One region of the Paenibacillus sp. FSL H7-0442 genome, then DNA from elsewhere that is predicted to be linked to it. Evidence: a T-box and tRNA genes for the amino acid it is inferred to sense, from the RefSeq annotation. Region 1 holds a T-box; the other regions hold tRNA genes.
What was found. The T-box of region 1 lies ahead of tyrS (tyrosine--tRNA ligase). A T-box ahead of a tRNA ligase gene usually reads a tRNA of that ligase, here a tRNA-Tyr.

Region 1 (4,409 bases):
CATAGATAAAGTCTCGTATATTCTGAACCCGTCCATCTGAACCCGAAGCGTCAAACTCAGCATACTTCCCTGCTGGAATCTCCATATATATGAAACCCTCTGCCAGTTCATTTGACTCTTTTTCAACTGCCTCGCCCACCACAAATGAAAATGCACCATTGTCTTCAAATCGACAGGCAACCCCATATGACATTCCCGGTGCGATCTTGTTCGGGATACACATAAAATATTCATTGGCTCCAAAGTGCCCATAAAATCCTGGAATTTCTTTATAGTGCTGCTCATTATTCAGATTTGTTTTATATTCATACCCTATAATTTTGGTCGTTTCGAGCTGCAATATCACTGGCTTGTTCACATCCAAATCCCCCTTCGTATTTTTTTGATAATCCAGAAAATTAATTTTGCTTTGTCCAGGAAGCTCAATATCACTGTTACGATATTTCCCAGGGGTGATCCCAAAATTCTTTTCAAAAGCGCGGGTAAAGGCTTCTTGCGAGTTGTACTGAAACTCAATAGCAATGTCCAACACTTTTTGATTGGATTGTTTTAGCTGTTCAGCCGCCTCGGACAATCTTCTCCTTCTTATATACTGTTGAACCGTAAAACCCGAAATGGCCTGAAAAACCCGCTGGAAATGAAAAGCTGAAAAGCATGCCTGTGAAGCAATATCGGCAATTTTTAGATCCTCCCGGAGATTCAATTCAATAAACTCAATCGCACACTGAATTCGTTTAAAATAGTCCATATAATCCTTCCCCACACTCGTAATTGTTCTGATTATCGATCCTACACCCAAATTGTGCAACCCACGTTTTCATTATGTATAACTCTTCACCTACATGTTTGATTATTTGTGCTAAGTTTACCATGACTTTTCACTTGGCAGAAATAAAAAAGCAACGCTGAGATCGAGACAATCTCAGCGCTGCTTTTGAATATATTTTCATTATCCAAGCTTGATTTTAGCAAATTTCCGTTTACCTACCTGCACAATGTCGCCTTCCTTCGGCGTGTATGCTTCGTTCACATCGGTCCATTTCTCTTCGTTAATTTTGACCGAACCCTGCTGAATACTGCGCTTGGCTTCACCGTTAGATGCTGCAAAGCCCAGATGAGTCAGCAACTGGATCACACGAATGCCACCTTCTTCTAACTGATCAGCCGTCAAGGTGAACTCTTCAATATCGTCAGGCAGCGCGCGCTGCTGGAATACGGTCACAAAATGCTGCTTCGCTGCTTCCTCTGCTTCTTCACCATGGTACATGCGCACTAACGTTCCAGCCAGCTTCATTTTGGCATCACGTGGATGCACTGAGCCTTCCTTAACACCTTTCGCCAGCTCTGCCAACTCCTCGTTGTTGATATCCGTTGCAAGCTCAAAATATTTCAGCATCAGCTCATCAGGAACGGACATGGATTTTCCGTATATTTCGTTCGGCTCCTCATCAACACCAATGTAGTTCCCCAAGCTTTTACTCATCTTCTGAACTCCATCCAGCCCTTCAAGCAATGGTAAAGTAATAGTAGCCTGTGGCTCAACTCCGTATTCTTTTTGCAGGGTTCTACCCATCAGAAGATTAAACTTCTGATCCGTTCCCCCTAATTCAATATCGCTTTGGAGAGCCACGGAATCCATGCCCTGCATCAGCGGGTAAAAGAACTCATGGATGCTGATCGGCAATCCGTTTTGGTACCTTTTTGTAAAATCATCCCGTTCCAACATACGGGCAACCGTTACTTTGGCCGACAGGGTTACTACATCAGCAAAAGACATTGGCCCTAACCATTCGGAATTGTAAAATACCTTTGTTTTTTCAGGATCGAGAATTTTAAAAATTTGTTCCTTGTATGTTTGGGCATTGCGCTGTACATCTTCTTCAGTCAGTTGCTTACGAGTCTCCGATTTACCTGTCGGATCACCAATTCTGCCTGTAAAATCTCCGATAATCAGTTGTACTTGATGGCCTAATTCCTGGAACTGGCGCAGTTTGTGCATAACAACCGTATGTCCGATGTGAATGTCGGGAGCAGATGGATCAAGGCCCAGCTTAATTTTGAGTGGCTCGCCGCTAACGACCGATTTGATCACCTTACGCTTCAGCTCATCCTCCGGTACAATTTCCGCTACACCCCGCTGTATCACCTCTAGCTGTCGTTCTACCTCTACCTGCTGCTCTGGCTTCAATTCTTCCCACTTCATCCTGTATACCTCCTATTTTCCATCCAAAATATTACATATTAGACAAACCAAAAAGCCCCTTTCATCCCAAGGGACGAGAAGGAGCTACTCGCGTTACCACCCTAATTAAAGAAACGCATGTCAAAGACAGACATTTCTTTCACTTCATTCCTATAACGGGCCTACACCCGGTACTGGATTACTATGGTGCTTCGCAAACCTGCAAAAGCTTTCCATTCATCCAGACAGCTCCAGACGGTAATTCAAAGGAGGGACGCTACCGATTCACACCACCCATCGGCTCTCTGTACAACGTGAATCCGCCTTCTACTGAAGTCTTTCTCTGCTTTTCACGATATTTACTTTGACCTATTTATAACACACTGCTTTTATGTAGTCAACGACACCAAAAGACAGGCTTTTTAGCATATGGGTTCATTTTGTAATTTTATGCTATAATAATGGCTGTTATAAAGGAGGAAGACTTAATGGTTGAAGAAAAAAACAATGTATCAGAGCCAAAGCCTTCCCGCTTGCGGACAACCATGCGAAGGCTCGGCCGTGTCATAAAGTGGGTCGTCATCATCGGTTTTATGGGGGCACTATTTGCAGGAGGGGCGGCCGCCGGCTATGTTGCTTCTATTGTAAAAAGCGAACCCGTGCGTTCCAGATCCATGATCCTACAGGAAGTAGATAAGAATGCAATTACAGGCTTCGCTTATTTCAATGATGGCTCTCCCATCGGACAACTTCGGACAGAAGAAGATCGAAGACCTGTCACGTTTAAGGAGATTCCACAACTCGTCATTGACGCAGTCATTGCCATTGAAGATAATCATTTTTACGAGCATAAAGGTGTCGATCTATCGGGAACACTGCGTGCTGTGAAGCAAAAGGCGCTGCATGAATCCGTACAAACCGGGGGTAGTACCCTCACCCAGCAGCTTGCGCGTCGTGTCTTTCTAAATCTCGATCGCACGGATGATCGCAAGGTCAAAGAAATTTTGCTGTCTCTGCGCCTTGAGCGCTTCCTAAGCAAGCAACAAATTATTACGGCCTATCTTAATAAAGTACCTTTTGGTAACGGTTCAAGCGGTTACAACGTCTTTGGCATTAAAGCAGCGGCCAAAGGTATCTTTAATGAGAATGATCTGAACGAGCTTAATATAGCCCAGGCTGCCTATCTGGCAGGTTTGCCACAGCTTCCTTCTTCCTATTCTGCTTACAACGGTAAGGGTGAGTTTAATGAAGCTGGCTTTAAAAGAGCCATCAACCGCCAGCACCTGGTGCTCAGTCGAATGCTGGAGGAGAACAAAATCAATAAAGCACAGTATGATGAAGCGATGGCTTTTGATATCAAAAAATCTCTCGCACCACGTACTGTTAAGGCTTATAACACCTATCCATATCTTATGATAGAAACAGAACGACAAGCTGCGCAGGCACTCATGTCTGTCACCAATCCGGGTCAAGCAGCTAATGCCAGTGCAGATGCCAAAACCAAGGACGATAATGATTTGCTCAAAGAAGCTGAACAGCAGCTTCGCACAGGCGGTTATATGGTGTACACCACCATTGATAAGAGCGTATACAAATCTATGCGTCAAATTGCAGAAAATAAGAATAACTTCTCTGCCACTAGTAAAACCAAGGGTGACGAACAAGCAGCGGCTATTCTGATTCAGCATAAAACAGGCGCCATTCTTGGAATGATGGAAGGTCGGGACTTCCAAAAGGAGCAGATGAATTATGCCACCCAGATGGTTCGTCAGCCGGGTTCGGCAATGAAACCGATTGCTGCCTATCTCCCTGCATTGGACAGCGGTCTTGTGCAGCCTGGTAGTATCGTGGATGATGCCCCTATTATTTTGAAAGATGGCAGTAATGGGTATCACATTCCGAAAAATTCTAACAACCGCTATCAAGGATTGGTCACGGCGCGTTATGCACTGAATCAATCGCTCAATACGATAGCACTCAAGCTGTTTAACGAAAAAGTAGGGATCAGCAAAGCCTGGGCTTTTGCCAAGAAGCTGGGCATCACCACCTTGGAATCCAGTGATAACAACGCCCAAACGGGTGTACTTGGCGGCTTGGCCCATGGGGTGACCGTCGAGGAGCTTACGAATGCATATGGAGCCATTCCAAATGGCGGTGTGTTTAATGACGCCTATATGATCGAAAAGATTGTGGATTCGCAAGGCAATATTATATACAAGCATCAGCC
Region 2 (4,409 bases), 2.6 Mb from region 1:
TAGAAGCTGAACTTCAGTCTATGATGACACAAGTCATGCAAATACAGGAAGAAGAACGTAAACGCTTTTCAAGAGAGCTGCATGATGGGATAGGGCAAAGCTTATTTTCACTTATTATCCAATTGGATAGCCAACTTGCCGAACAACCTAGTGCTACTCTGGAGAATCTCCGTTCGCAGGTGACCGACATCATCAAAGATGTTCGTGGTCTAGCGTGGGAACTTCGTCCCTCAGTTCTGGATGATCTGGGTGTCGTCCCAGCCATAAGAACCTATATTGAAAACTTCTGTTCTCATTACGGGATTGAGGTGCATTTTCAATGCAATCTACGTAAACGGGTTGATATTCGCAAGGAAATTGCAATTTATCGGATTGTACAAGAGGCATTAACGAATGTAGCCAAATACGCAGATGTAGCAGAGGCATATGTCGACGTTGAGGATCAAAATGAAATGATACAAGTGACCATTCGGGATAAAGGCATTGGATTCTCTGGAAAGTCCCAAGGAGAGGGAGTTGGATTGTTCAGTATGGAAGAACGAGCTAGAGGGGTAGGGGGATTTATGAGCATAACCTCTGCTCCAGACGAGGGAACCTCCATCCAGCTGACCATTCCCGTGTAAAAACTGTCCACTAGATCGGTTATCGGTGTATACCAGTTGCATGATCAGAACGATATACACCGATACCGAAGATTATGGATAATCAACACATTGTGGATTACATGAGGATAAATACAAAAAAAGAGAGAGCTCTGTCCCCAGACAGGCTCTCTTTATTTATAAGGTGTCACCACTGAGGCAACAAGAATCCGCTATAGCAAAAAGCGGGTGATGGGAATCGAACCCACGCTACCAGCTTGGAAGGCTGGAGTTCTACCATTGAACTACACCCGCAAAACAGTATCGGGATGACACGATTTGAACATGCGACCCCCTGGTCCCAAACCAGGTGCTCTACCAAGCTGAGCTACATCCCGACATTATACATTTTTTTAAGAAATGGCGCGCCCTGAGAGATTCGAACTCCCGGCCTTTTGATTCGTAGTCAAACGCTCTATCCAGCTGAGCTAAGGGCGCATATTAAATTCCATAATGAGTAGTCAAGGCGCCACCCAGATTTGAACTGGGGATGAAGCTTTTGCAGAGCTTTGCCTTACCACTTGGCTATGGCGCCGTATGGATAATGGAGCGGACGACGGGAATCGAACCCGCGACCCTCGCCTTGGCAAGGCGATGCTCTACCGCTGAGCCACGTCCGCAAAATATGGTGCGGTCGAGAGGACTCGAACCTCCACGGGGGGTTAGCCCACACGGACCTGAACCGTGCGCGTCTGCCAATTCCGCCACGACCGCAAAATAATTATAAATGGTGAGCCATGAAGGACTCGAACCTTCGACACCCTGATTAAAAGTCAGGTGCTCTACCAACTGAGCTAATGGCTCTTAATGGCTGGGGATATAGGATTTGAACCTATGCATGACGGAGTCAAAGTCCGTTGCCTTACCGCTTGGCTAATCCCCAATAAATTAAGAATAAAGGGCGGCCGATGGGGCTTGAACCCACGAATGCCGGAGTCACAGTCCGGTGCGTTAACCACTTCGCCACGACCGCCATATGATTATGAAAAGACTGGTGGAGGATGATGGATTCGAACCACCGAACCCGTAAGGGAGCAGATTTACAGTCTGATGCGTTTGGCCACTTCGCTAATCCTCCAAAATGGTGCCGGCGAGAGGACTTGAACCCCCAACCTACTGATTACAAGTCAGTTGCTCTACCAGTTGAGCTACACCGGCATATTAAGTTAAATGGCGGAACCGACGGGATTCGAACCCGCGATCTCCTGCGTGACAGGCAGGCATGTTGGGCCTCTACACCACGGTTCCAGAGGCAACTCTCTTAGTTGAAAGTAATTGCGGAGGCAGGATTTGAACCTGCGACCTTCGGGTTATGAGCCCGACGAGCTACCGAACTGCTCCACCCCGCGACAGTAATAATTATTTATTTTTCAAATGGTGGAGGCTGAGGGGCTCGAACCCCCGACCCTCTGCTTGTAAGGCAGATGCTCTCCCAGCTGAGCTAAGCCTCCGAATTACTATGACCCGTAGGGGATTCGAACCCCTGTTACCTCCGTGAAAGGGAGGTGTCTTAACCCCTTGACCAACGGGCCATGCAATAAAATAATTCTGGCGGAGAGAGAGGGATTCGAACCCTCGAGACGCTTTTGGCGCCTACACGATTTCCAATCGTGCTCCTTCGGCCAACTCGGACACCTCTCCACATGGCTCCCCGAACAGGACTCGAACCTGTGACAACTCGATTAACAGTCGAGTGCTCTACCAACTGAGCTATCAGGGAATATTGGTGGAGCCAAGGGGGATCGAACCCCTGAGCTCCTGCGTGCAAGGCAGGCGCTCTCCCAGCTGAGCTATAGCCCCATCTAAAAAATCAATTTTGTATGTATAATCAATAGCCTGATAGGCGAAAAAAATCCCCATTGTGGGGTTGCTTGGCGACGTCCTACTCTCCCAGGACCCTGCGGTCCAAGTACCATCGGCGCTGGAGGGCTTAACGGTCGTGTTCGGGATGGGTACGTGTGGAACCCCTCCGCTATCGCCACCAAACATGAATTTGCTACGCAAATTCTTCCGTAAGGTTATTCGGTTCATCACTTATTGTGTGAATGAATAGCCATGCGCTTGTCGTATGTCACTTGTACATACCTTCAAGGTTACACCCTGAAAACTGGATCCGAAACTCATTGCGCTTTATCTTTAGGATAAGCCCTCGACCGATTAGTATTGGTCAGCTCCATGCATTACTGCACTTCCACCCCCAACCTATCTACCTCGTCGTCTTCAAGGGGTCTTACATACTGGGAAATCTCATCTTGAGGGGGGCTTCACGCTTAGATGCTTTCAGCGCTTATCCCTTCCGTACATAGCTACCCAGCGGTGCTCCTGGCGGAACAACTGGTACACCAGCGGTACGTCCATCCCGGTCCTCTCGTACTAAGGACAGCTCCTCTCAAATTTCCTACGCCCACGACAGATAGGGACCGAACTGTCTCACGACGTTCTGAACCCAGCTCGCGTACCGCTTTAATGGGCGAACAGCCCAACCCTTGGGACCTACTTCAGCCCCAGGATGCGATGAGCCGACATCGAGGTGCCAAACCTCCCCGTCGATGTGGACTCTTGGGGGAGATAAGCCTGTTATCCCCAGGGTAGCTTTTATCCGTTGAGCGATGGCCCTTCCATGCGGTACCACCGGATCACTAAGCCCGACTTTCGTCCCTGCTCGACTTGTAGGTCTCGCAGTCAAGCTCCCTTCTGCCTTTGCACTCTTCGAATGATTTCCAACCATTCTGAGGGAACCTTGGGGCGCCTCCGTTACTCTTTAGGAGGCGACCGCCCCAGTCAAACTGCCCACCTGACACTGTCCTCGCACCGGTTTACGGTACCAAGTTAGAACCTAGATACGATCAGGGTGGTATCCCAAGGATGCCTCCCTTCAAGCTGGCGCTCAAAGTTCGACGGCTCCCACCTATCCTGTACAGATCGTACCCAAATTCAATATCAAGCTGCAGTAAAGCTCCATGGGGTCTTTCCGTCTTGTCGCGGGTAACCTGCATCTTCACAGGTATTAAAATTTCACCGGATCTCTCGTTGAGACAGCGCCCAAGTCGTTACGCCATTCGTGCGGGTCAGAATTTACCTGACAAGGAATTTCGCTACCTTAGGACCGTTATAGTTACGGCCGCCGTTTACTGGGGCTTCGGTTCATAGCTTCGCTCTTGCGAGCTTACCACTCCCCTTAACCTTCCAGCACCGGGCAGGCGTCAGCCCGTATACTTCGCCTTGCGGCTTCGCACAGACCTGTGTTTTTGCTAAACAGTCGCTTGGGCCTTTTCACTGCGGCCCCCTCGGGCTATTCACCCTACCGAGGCACCCCTTCTCCCGAAGTTACGGGGTCATTTTGCCGAGTTCCTTAACGAGAGTTCTTCCGCGCGCCTTAGAATTCTCTTCTCGCCTACCTGTGTCGGTTTGCGGTACGGGCACCTTCTCCTGGCTAGAGGCTTTTCTTGGCAGTCTGAGATCATGACCTTCGCTACTACAATTTTCGCTCCCCATCACAGCCCAGCCTTAACGATGTGCGGATTTGCCTACACACCAGCCTCACTGCTTAGACGGACATCCATCAGTCCGCGTCACTACCCTACTGCGTCACCCCATCGCTCATAACGGATTACGGTGGTACAGGAATTTCGACCTGTTGTCCTTCGACTACGCCTATCGGCCTCGCCTTAGGTCCCGACTTACCCTGAGCGGACGAACCTTCCTCAGGAACCCTTAGGCTTTCGGCGGATCTGATTCTCACAGATCTTTTCGTTACTCATACCGGCA
Region 3 (4,409 bases), 2.4 Mb from region 1:
TGGAATCGACTAATTTCAAAGTTATACCTGAAAAACTTAAAGGTAGGACGATTGAAGATGTCGCCATCACTACTAATGCTGTGGTTATTAAATTTACTGATGGTACTTATTTAGATATCTATCTCGATGAGGCTGCACAAACATTAAAGACATCAACAAACAAGCTGGATAGTTAACTCAACACTTTACACTTAGCTATCATTTTCCCAGCTTCCTCCTTCACAGTTTGCGTCAAATGCAACATAAAACCTCCACTTATCTTGTTCAACTAAACTGCCCGTTAGCTCAATGAAAAAAAGCAGCCCCTCATGAACTGCCCTACTGCTACTCACTTCAACAATAGGATGAGTTCATTCAAAGGCTACCTAATTTACCAAGTAATCCAACCACTCGTTCGTTTGTAACTGTGTAGGAGCTCGTATTCTTCACTACGCATCAGTCGTTTCATTTTTGTTCTATACAGACGATAATCATCTTTTCTTGCTATCTTACATTCTTTGTTGTAATGAACACTCTTGATTCCTTTACGGAAATCCTTAAGCTTCTCTTTTCTTGGATCTTTGGGCTTATTATTGATCTCCAGACTTTGCTGTTTCTCATCTTCCCAGAATTGAATCTCTTCCCGTGTAAACATCTTCATCCCCGTTGTGCCGGGTTAGATTTTGGCATTTGAAGCCATGACCTTAGACACAACTAATAGAAGAAGATCTTCGGATTGAACATTAGCTCACCTCTGATTTTATTCTCCCTTATTTTAACATATTTATAACTATCCTGCCCTTTAGTTTAATAAAAAGAGAGCAGACTTGAAGCGCCTGCTCAACATTGTGTGTTATTTAACTATCGTTCCTCGTTAGTTGTACGCCCTATCCATAGAAAGCCTCGTGTGCACCTGTCATATCTGGCATCGTGATATCCATGGTCACCATGTCCAGTTGCTTCTCAGACGAAGAAGACTCCGGTCAGCGCTTCGCTCAAAGCCTATTGAACGGTAAGCAGATTGAAGTTTTGGATCTGGTGCGGTTGCTTCTCTCGCCGATACCAGAGTTAGGTTGCGGGGTGCTGGAGGCGGGGTAATTTCCGATGAAATTTTCTGTCTGCATGCTGATATTGCCTTCAAGAATTGAACTACGAGCTGAAACTTAAGTATATGGAGGAGATTGGCTTGGAGTTTCTACTGCTTGTGATGTCGATAAAAACAGTTTAAAAGTAAAAAAGGAGAGATGGCATAAAAATAAGCCATCTCTCCTTTTTCATATATATAAAGCGGGTAATGGGAATCGGACCCACGCTACCAGCTTAGAAGGCTGAGTTTTACCATTGAGCTACATCCGAAATAGATGCCGGTGAGAGGACTCGAACCTCCACGGTTTCCCTCACGATTTTGAGTCGCGCGCGTCTGCCAATTCCGCCACACCGGCTTATGAAGTTAATGGCGTCCCCTGAGAGATTCGAACTCCCGACCTTTTGATTCGTAGTCAAACGCTCTATCCAGCTGAGCTAAGGGGACTAATAAATGGAGCGGACGACGGGAATCGAACCCGCGACCCTCGCCTTGGCAAGGCGATGCTCTACCGCTGAGCCACGTCCGCAAAAAACAAGATGCGCGTGGAGGGACTTGAACCCCCACGTCAAAGACGCTAGATCCTAAGTCTAGTGCGTCTGCCAATTCCGCCACACGCGCATGTAATACAATGGTGAGCCATGAAGGACTCGAACCTTCGACACCCTGATTAAAAGTCAGGTGCTCTACCAACTGAGCTAATGGCTCGTAAAACTGGTGGAGGATGATGGATTCGAACCACCGAACCCGTAAGGGAGCAGATTTACAGTCTGATGCGTTTGGCCACTTCGCTAATCCTCCAAAATGGTGCCGGCGAGAGGACTTGAACCCCCAACCTACTGATTACAAGTCAGTTGCTCTACCAGTTGAGCTACACCGGCATATTAAGTTAAATGGCGGAACCGACGGGATTCGAACCCGCGATCTCCTGCGTGACAGGCAGGCATGTTGGGCCTCTACACCACGGTTCCAGAGGCAACTCTCTTAGTTGAAAGTAATTGCGGAGGCAGGATTTGAACCTGCGACCTTCGGGTTATGAGCCCGACGAGCTACCGAACTGCTCCACCCCGCGACAGTAATAATTATTTATTTTTCAAATGGTGGAGGCTGAGGGGCTCGAACCCCCGACCCTCTGCTTGTAAGGCAGATGCTCTCCCAGCTGAGCTAAGCCTCCGAATTACTATGACCCGTAGGGGATTCGAACCCCTGTTACCTCCGTGAAAGGGAGGTGTCTTAACCCCTTGACCAACGGGCCATGCAATAAAATAATTCTGGCGGAGAGAGAGGGATTCGAACCCTCGAGACGCTTTTGGCGCCTACACGATTTCCAATCGTGCTCCTTCGGCCAACTCGGACACCTCTCCACATGGCTCCCCGAACAGGACTCGAACCTGTGACAACTCGATTAACAGTCGAGTGCTCTACCAACTGAGCTATCAGGGAATATTGGTGGAGCCAAGGGGGATCGAACCCCTGAGCTCCTGCGTGCAAGGCAGGCGCTCTCCCAGCTGAGCTATAGCCCCATCTAAAAAATCAATTTTGTATGTATAATCAATAGCCTGATAGGCGAAAAAAATCCCCATTGTGGGGTTGCTTGGCGACGTCCTACTCTCCCAGGACCCTGCGGTCCAAGTACCATCGGCGCTGGAGGGCTTAACGGTCGTGTTCGGGATGGGTACGTGTGGAACCCCTCCGCTATCGCCACCAAACATGAATTTGCTACGCAAATTCTTCCGTACGGCTATTCAGTTCATCACTTATCGTGTGAATGAATAGCCATGCGCTTGTTGTATGTCACTTGTACATACCTTCAAGGTTACACCCTGAAAACTGGATCCGAAACTCATTGCGTCTTATCTTAGGATAAGCCCTCGACCGATTAGTATTGGTCAGCTCCATGCATTACTGCACTTCCACCCCCAACCTATCTACCTCGTCGTCTTCAAGGGGTCTTACATACTGGGAAATCTCATCTTGAGGGGGGCTTCACGCTTAGATGCTTTCAGCGCTTATCCCTTCCGTACATAGCTACCCAGCGGTGCTCCTGGCGGAACAACTGGTACACCAGCGGTACGTCCATCCCGGTCCTCTCGTACTAAGGACAGCTCCTCTCAAATTTCCTACGCCCACGACAGATAGGGACCGAACTGTCTCACGACGTTCTGAACCCAGCTCGCGTACCGCTTTAATGGGCGAACAGCCCAACCCTTGGGACCTACTTCAGCCCCAGGATGCGATGAGCCGACATCGAGGTGCCAAACCTCCCCGTCGATGTGGACTCTTGGGGGAGATAAGCCTGTTATCCCCAGGGTAGCTTTTATCCGTTGAGCGATGGCCCTTCCATGCGGTACCACCGGATCACTAAGCCCGACTTTCGTCCCTGCTCGACTTGTAGGTCTCGCAGTCAAGCTCCCTTCTGCCTTTGCACTCTTCGAATGATTTCCAACCATTCTGAGGGAACCTTGGGGCGCCTCCGTTACTCTTTAGGAGGCGACCGCCCCAGTCAAACTGCCCACCTGACACTGTCCTCGCACCGGTTCACGGTACCAAGTTAGAACCTAGATACGATCAGGGTGGTATCCCAAGGATGCCTCCCTTCAAGCTGGCGCTCAAAGTTCTACGGCTCCCACCTATCCTGTACAGATCGTACCCAAATTCAATATCAAGCTGCAGTAAAGCTCCATGGGGTCTTTCCGTCTTGTCGCGGGTAACCTGCATCTTCACAGGTATTAAAATTTCACCGGATCTCTCGTTGAGACAGCGCCCAAGTCGTTACGCCATTCGTGCGGGTCAGAATTTACCTGACAAGGAATTTCGCTACCTTAGGACCGTTATAGTTACGGCCGCCGTTTACTGGGGCTTCGGTTCATAGCTTCGCCCCGAAGGGCTTACCACTCCCCTTAACCTTCCAGCACCGGGCAGGCGTCAGCCCGTATACTTCGCCTTGCGGCTTCGCACAGACCTGTGTTTTTGCTAAACAGTCGCTTGGGCCTTTTCACTGCGGCCCCCTCGGGCTATTCACCCTACCGAGGCACCCCTTCTCCCGAAGTTACGGGGTCATTTTGCCGAGTTCCTTAACGAGAGTTCTTCCGCGCGCCTTAGAATTCTCTTCTCGCCTACCTGTGTCGGTTTGCGGTACGGGCACCTTCTCCTGGCTAGAGGCTTTTCTTGGCAGTCTGAGATCATGACCTTCGCTACTACAATTTTCGCTCCCCATCACAGCCCAGCCTTACGATGTGCGGATTTGCCTACACACCAGCCTCACTGCTTAGACGGACATCCATCAGTCCGCGTCACTACCCTACTGCGTCACCCCATTGCTCATAACGGATTACGGTGGTACAGG
Region 4 (4,409 bases), 1.2 Mb from region 1:
TAATGAAGCCCATTTCCAGCAGCTTTGCACTAATTTTAGTAATGCTAGCTTTGGACAACCCCATCTTCTCCACAATCCCGGTATGATTTATCGGTTCATAATCACCAATGCAATCAATAACGTGCACACTAGTAATATTGTTGGAAAGCATGTCAATCTGGTACTTTCTGGCCTGTTGCCGAAACGAGTTAAATTCTTGTTCAGTATACAGCTCATTCAGATGTAGCATTTTAATATATTGCTCGTAAAGATGACCTTTAAAATGATTTTGAAACTCCAATTTCCCAATCTCCCCTCTCTTGTAGTAGTTGAGACCAAGTTCAGTGTCTCCATTAGATTACTTTTTGTTCACTAGTGAACAAAATCATATTAACACAATTGATATTGATAATCAATATCAATTGTGTTAAATGTGACGCAATTTTGAAGTCGCATTTCACGGGTTTGTTGTCATTGTCATAGGCCTCATGCTGTGTTTTTACTAGGGCACGTCCCGGAAATAGTTTTGAATACCTCTGATCAATCCTGCTTTGCGGGGGTTGAACAATGGAACCAATTCGGCAGCATCCGGATGGATCTGGTAACCGAAGCCAAGTCCAATACCGTTGCCTATGAACGTCATGGTACACCTGCCACAGACTGGGGTCGCTACCGTAAAAAGAGGACGAAGGTGGTGCTTGGCCGAGCTGTTTTAAAGCTGTATCGCCGCGTTTGAGTACGCTATCGTGAGCATGTATGGCAAAGAATAATCCGTCAGTTACCTGTGGTGGATATGTTATGGGGCCAAAGAGTATACTGTGGTTATTGCTGGTGAATCCGAACAGGCGATGCTCCATTCTAGCCAGCACCGATCTGACACTGGAGGCGACCTAGATCATCGAACTTTATACCGCCCGGTTCAAAATCAAATGTACCTTCTGGGCGCTAAAGCAATCCATCGGCGGATTCAGCTACCACTTTTGTAGCAAATCCATTCCGAAGCTCAACCGGTATTTGAAAAAGGATCGGGTTCACCCTCTGGAGTTGTTGGAAGAGGAGAAAGCGTAACGGGACATCCGCCTAACTGTAAAGATGAGAATGGTAAACGATAACCGAAATGGATCCCTACGGAGCTTAAATAAAAGGAACCAAGAAAAGAGCCGAAATCTTGCTTCAGGAAGCCAGGAAGAATTATCATATGGAAGGACAAGCACTCGCGGTTGAAAACGAAGATATGCTGTAAGAGTAAAAGCGGCTACTCTATCCGGTAATCTGCCACTGGTGGACACGTTCTATGAGCTTCTGATTCGTATGAAGGAATAACAGGAATCCTATCGCTTATCTTCTGACAATTCTTATTGTCTTGAATACCTGGAGTATATTTATGTATATTTATGTAGATGTATTAGGGGTAAGCATGAAAGAAGTTCAGGAATGGTTAGGCCACAGCGATTATGCAACAACGGCAAATATTTATTCGCATCTGGAATACAACTCAAAGGTGTCTTCAGCTCAAGCAATGAGTGGGGTACTAAAGCTCAAATAAAAAAAAGCTCACTAGAGAATGTCTCTAATGAACTCTTTTAGTTAATACCGGCGAGAGGACTCGAACCTCCACGGTTTCCCACTCGATTTTGAGTCGAGCGCGTCTGCCATTCCGCCACGCCGGCGTATTCAATTATGGAGGCGCCACCCAGATTTGAACTGGGGAATAAAGCTTTTGCAGAGCTTTGCCTTACCACTTGGCTATGGCGCCAGAGTATAACAAAGCGGACGACGGGAATCGAACCCGCGACCCTCGCCTTGGCAAGGCGATGCTCTACCGCTGAGCCACGTCCGCATAAAGATGGCTGGGGATATAGGATTTGAACCTATGCATGACGGAGTCAAAGTCCGTTGCCTTACCGCTTGGCTAATCCCCAATAAGTAAAGGGCGGCCGATGGGGCTTGAACCCACGAATGCCGGAGTCACAGTCCGGTGCGTTAACCACTTCGCCACGACCGCCGCAAGTAATGAATAATTGGCAGGGGCAGCAGGAATTGAACCCACACCAACGGTTTTGGAGACCGTTGTTCTACCTTTAAACTATGCCCCTATAAAACTGGTGGAGGATGATGGATTCGAACCACCGAACCCGTAAGGGAGCAGATTTACAGTCTGATGCGTTTGGCCACTTCGCTAATCCTCCAAAAATGGTGCCGGCGAGAGGACTTGAACCCCCAACCTACTGATTACAAGTCAGTTGCTCTACCAGTTGAGCTACACCGGCACATAAAATATTCAATTAAAAGTGGCTCGGGACGGAATCGAACCGCCGACACGAGGATTTTCAGTCCTCTGCTCTACCGACTGAGCTACCGAGCCTTAGAATAAGGCTCTTCATTACACGTTATAATACTAATGGCGGAACTGACGGGATTCGAACCCGCGATCTCCTGCGTGACAGGCAGGCATGTTAGGCCTCTACACCACAGTTCCATAATAATTTTTAATTGGTTGCGGGGGCAGGATTTGAACCTGCGACCTTCGGGTTATGAGCCCGACGAGCTACCGAACTGCTCCACCCCGCGACAATAATAAATATAAAATTTTCAAATGGTGGAGGCTGAGGGGCTCGAACCCCCGACCCTCTGCTTGTAAGGCAGATGCTCTCCCAGCTGAGCTAAGCCTCCACACCGAAACACTTTTCATATTATACCATAATAAACTTTTTATTGCAAGTTTTTTTATGATATTTTTATGACCCGTAGGGGATTCGAACCCCTGTTACCTCCGTGAAAGGGAGGTGTCTTAACCCCTTGACCAACGGGCCATACAATAAAATAATTATGGCGGAGAGAGAGGGATTCGAACCCTCGAGACGCTTTTGGCGCCTACACGATTTCCAATCGTGCTCCTTCGGCCAACTCGGACACCTCTCCATATGGCTCCCCGAACAGGACTCGAACCTGTGACAACTCGATTAACAGTCGAGTGCTCTACCAACTGAGCTATCAGGGAATATTAAGCATTTGTTTCAAGGTTACACCCTGAAAACTGGATCCGAAACTCATTTGCGTTTTATTTTTAGGATAAGCCCTCGACCGATTAGTATTGGTCAGCTCCATGCATTACTGCACTTCCACCCCCAACCTATCTACCTCGTCGTCTTCAAGGGGTCTTACATACTGGGAAATCTCATCTTGAGGGGGGCTTCACGCTTAGATGCTTTCAGCGCTTATCCCTTCCGTACATAGCTACCCAGCGGTGCTCCTGGCGGAACAACTGGTACACCAGCGGTACGTCCATCCCGGTCCTCTCGTACTAAGGACAGCTCCTCTCAAATTTCCTACGCCCACGACAGATAGGGACCGAACTGTCTCACGACGTTCTGAACCCAGCTCGCGTACCGCTTTAATGGGCGAACAGCCCAACCCTTGGGACCTACTTCAGCCCCAGGATGCGATGAGCCGACATCGAGGTGCCAAACCTCCCCGTCGATGTGGACTCTTGGGGGAGATAAGCCTGTTATCCCCAGGGTAGCTTTTATCCGTTGAGCGATGGCCCTTCCATGCGGTACCACCGGATCACTAAGCCCGACTTTCGTCCCTGCTCGACTTGTAGGTCTCGCAGTCAAGCTCCCTTCTGCCTTTGCACTCTTCGAATGATTTCCAACCATTCTGAGGGAACCTTGGGGCGCCTCCGTTACTCTTTAGGAGGCGACCGCCCCAGTCAAACTGCCCACCTGACACTGTCCTCGCACCGGTTTACGGTACCAAGTTAGAACCTAGATACGATCAGGGTGGTATCCCAAGGATGCCTCCCTTCAAGCTGGCGCTCAAAGTTCGACGGCTCCCACCTATCCTGTACAGATCGTACCCAAATTCAATATCAAGCTGCAGTAAAGCTCCATGGGGTCTTTCCGTCTTGTCGCGGGTAACCTGCATCTTCACAGGTATTAAAATTTCACCGGATCTCTCGTTGAGACAGCGCCCAAGTCGTTACGCCATTCGTGCGGGTCAGAATTTACCTGACAAGGAATTTCGCTACCTTAGGACCGTTATAGTTACGGCCGCCGTTTACTGGGGCTTCGGTTCATAGCTTCGCTCTTGCGAGCTTACCACTCCCCTTAACCTTCCAGCACCGGGCAGGCGTCAGCCCGTATACTTCGCCTTGCGGCTTCGCACAGACCTGTGTTTTTGCTAAACAGTCGCTTGGGCCTTTTCACTGCGGCCCCCTCGGGCTATTCACCCTACCGAGGCACCCCTTCTCCCGAAGTTACGGGGTCATTTTGCCGAGTTCCTTAACGAGAGTTCTTCCGCGCGCCTTAGAATTCTCTTCTCGCCTACCTGTGTCGGTTTGCGGTACGGGCACCTTCTCCTGGCTAGAGGCTTTTCTTGGCAGTCTGAGATCATGACCTTCGCTACTATAATTTTCGCTCCCCATCACA

Region 2: it has a tRNA-Tyr gene. The T-box ahead of tyrS (tyrosine--tRNA ligase) is inferred to sense a tRNA for this amino acid. The anticodon was not compared.
Region 3: it has a tRNA-Tyr gene. The T-box ahead of tyrS (tyrosine--tRNA ligase) is inferred to sense a tRNA for this amino acid. The anticodon was not compared.
Region 4: it has a tRNA-Tyr gene. The T-box ahead of tyrS (tyrosine--tRNA ligase) is inferred to sense a tRNA for this amino acid. The anticodon was not compared.

The regions. Positions count from the first base shown of each region.
Region 1 covers NZ_CP151963.1:3,528,765-3,533,173, forward strand. The annotation lists gene MHH57_RS15515 (AraC family transcriptional regulator) at 1-748, opposite strand, end outside; gene tyrS (tyrosine--tRNA ligase) at 950-2,203, opposite strand; T-box leader at 2,270-2,535, opposite strand; gene MHH57_RS15525 (penicillin-binding protein 1A) at 2,671-4,409, shown strand, end outside.
Region 2 covers NZ_CP151963.1:400,908-405,316, reverse strand. The annotation lists gene MHH57_RS01810 (PAS domain-containing protein) at 1-623, shown strand, start outside; tRNA gene MHH57_RS01805 (tRNA-Gly) at 826-896, opposite strand; tRNA gene MHH57_RS01800 (tRNA-Pro) at 906-979, opposite strand; tRNA gene MHH57_RS01795 (tRNA-Arg) at 1,003-1,079, opposite strand; tRNA gene MHH57_RS01790 (tRNA-Cys) at 1,106-1,176, opposite strand; tRNA gene MHH57_RS01785 (tRNA-Gly) at 1,187-1,261, opposite strand; tRNA gene MHH57_RS01780 (tRNA-Leu) at 1,268-1,355, opposite strand; tRNA gene MHH57_RS01775 (tRNA-Lys) at 1,370-1,445, opposite strand; tRNA gene MHH57_RS01770 (tRNA-Gln) at 1,450-1,524, opposite strand; tRNA gene MHH57_RS01765 (tRNA-His) at 1,542-1,614, opposite strand; tRNA gene MHH57_RS01760 (tRNA-Tyr) at 1,634-1,719, opposite strand; tRNA gene MHH57_RS01755 (tRNA-Thr) at 1,724-1,799, opposite strand; tRNA gene MHH57_RS01750 (tRNA-Asp) at 1,813-1,889, opposite strand; tRNA gene MHH57_RS01745 (tRNA-Met) at 1,917-1,990, opposite strand; tRNA gene MHH57_RS01740 (tRNA-Val) at 2,017-2,092, opposite strand; tRNA gene MHH57_RS01735 (tRNA-Glu) at 2,102-2,173, opposite strand; tRNA gene MHH57_RS01730 (tRNA-Ser) at 2,191-2,282, opposite strand; tRNA gene MHH57_RS01725 (tRNA-Asn) at 2,286-2,361, opposite strand; tRNA gene MHH57_RS01720 (tRNA-Ala) at 2,366-2,441, opposite strand; rRNA gene rrf (5S ribosomal RNA) at 2,511-2,627, opposite strand; rRNA gene MHH57_RS01710 (23S ribosomal RNA) at 2,779-4,409, opposite strand, start outside.
Region 3 covers NZ_CP151963.1:1,098,420-1,102,828, reverse strand. The annotation lists gene MHH57_RS04995 (hypothetical protein) at 1-176, shown strand, start outside; gene MHH57_RS04990 (hypothetical protein) at 371-634, opposite strand; gene MHH57_RS04985 (hypothetical protein) at 928-1,077, shown strand; tRNA gene MHH57_RS04980 (tRNA-Leu) at 1,342-1,421, opposite strand; tRNA gene MHH57_RS04975 (tRNA-Arg) at 1,434-1,510, opposite strand; tRNA gene MHH57_RS04970 (tRNA-Gly) at 1,518-1,592, opposite strand; tRNA gene MHH57_RS04965 (tRNA-Leu) at 1,604-1,684, opposite strand; tRNA gene MHH57_RS04960 (tRNA-Lys) at 1,696-1,771, opposite strand; tRNA gene MHH57_RS04955 (tRNA-Tyr) at 1,779-1,864, opposite strand; tRNA gene MHH57_RS04950 (tRNA-Thr) at 1,869-1,944, opposite strand; tRNA gene MHH57_RS04945 (tRNA-Asp) at 1,958-2,034, opposite strand; tRNA gene MHH57_RS04940 (tRNA-Met) at 2,062-2,135, opposite strand; tRNA gene MHH57_RS04935 (tRNA-Val) at 2,162-2,237, opposite strand; tRNA gene MHH57_RS04930 (tRNA-Glu) at 2,247-2,318, opposite strand; tRNA gene MHH57_RS04925 (tRNA-Ser) at 2,336-2,427, opposite strand; tRNA gene MHH57_RS04920 (tRNA-Asn) at 2,431-2,506, opposite strand; tRNA gene MHH57_RS04915 (tRNA-Ala) at 2,511-2,586, opposite strand; rRNA gene rrf (5S ribosomal RNA) at 2,656-2,772, opposite strand; rRNA gene MHH57_RS04905 (23S ribosomal RNA) at 2,923-4,409, opposite strand, start outside.
Region 4 covers NZ_CP151963.1:4,682,238-4,686,646, forward strand. The annotation lists gene MHH57_RS20715 (MarR family transcriptional regulator) at 1-280, opposite strand, end outside; gene MHH57_RS20720 (hypothetical protein) at 506-715, shown strand; gene MHH57_RS20725 (hypothetical protein) at 1,364-1,525, shown strand; tRNA gene MHH57_RS20730 (tRNA-Leu) at 1,571-1,649, opposite strand; tRNA gene MHH57_RS20735 (tRNA-Cys) at 1,661-1,735, opposite strand; tRNA gene MHH57_RS20740 (tRNA-Gly) at 1,748-1,819, opposite strand; tRNA gene MHH57_RS20745 (tRNA-Gln) at 1,827-1,901, opposite strand; tRNA gene MHH57_RS20750 (tRNA-His) at 1,912-1,984, opposite strand; tRNA gene MHH57_RS20755 (tRNA-Trp) at 2,002-2,075, opposite strand; tRNA gene MHH57_RS20760 (tRNA-Tyr) at 2,083-2,168, opposite strand; tRNA gene MHH57_RS20765 (tRNA-Thr) at 2,174-2,249, opposite strand; tRNA gene MHH57_RS20770 (tRNA-Phe) at 2,272-2,344, opposite strand; tRNA gene MHH57_RS20775 (tRNA-Asp) at 2,382-2,458, opposite strand; tRNA gene MHH57_RS20780 (tRNA-Met) at 2,474-2,550, opposite strand; tRNA gene MHH57_RS20785 (tRNA-Val) at 2,577-2,652, opposite strand; tRNA gene MHH57_RS20790 (tRNA-Glu) at 2,721-2,792, opposite strand; tRNA gene MHH57_RS20795 (tRNA-Ser) at 2,810-2,901, opposite strand; tRNA gene MHH57_RS20800 (tRNA-Asn) at 2,905-2,980, opposite strand; rRNA gene MHH57_RS20805 (23S ribosomal RNA) at 3,048-4,409, opposite strand, start outside.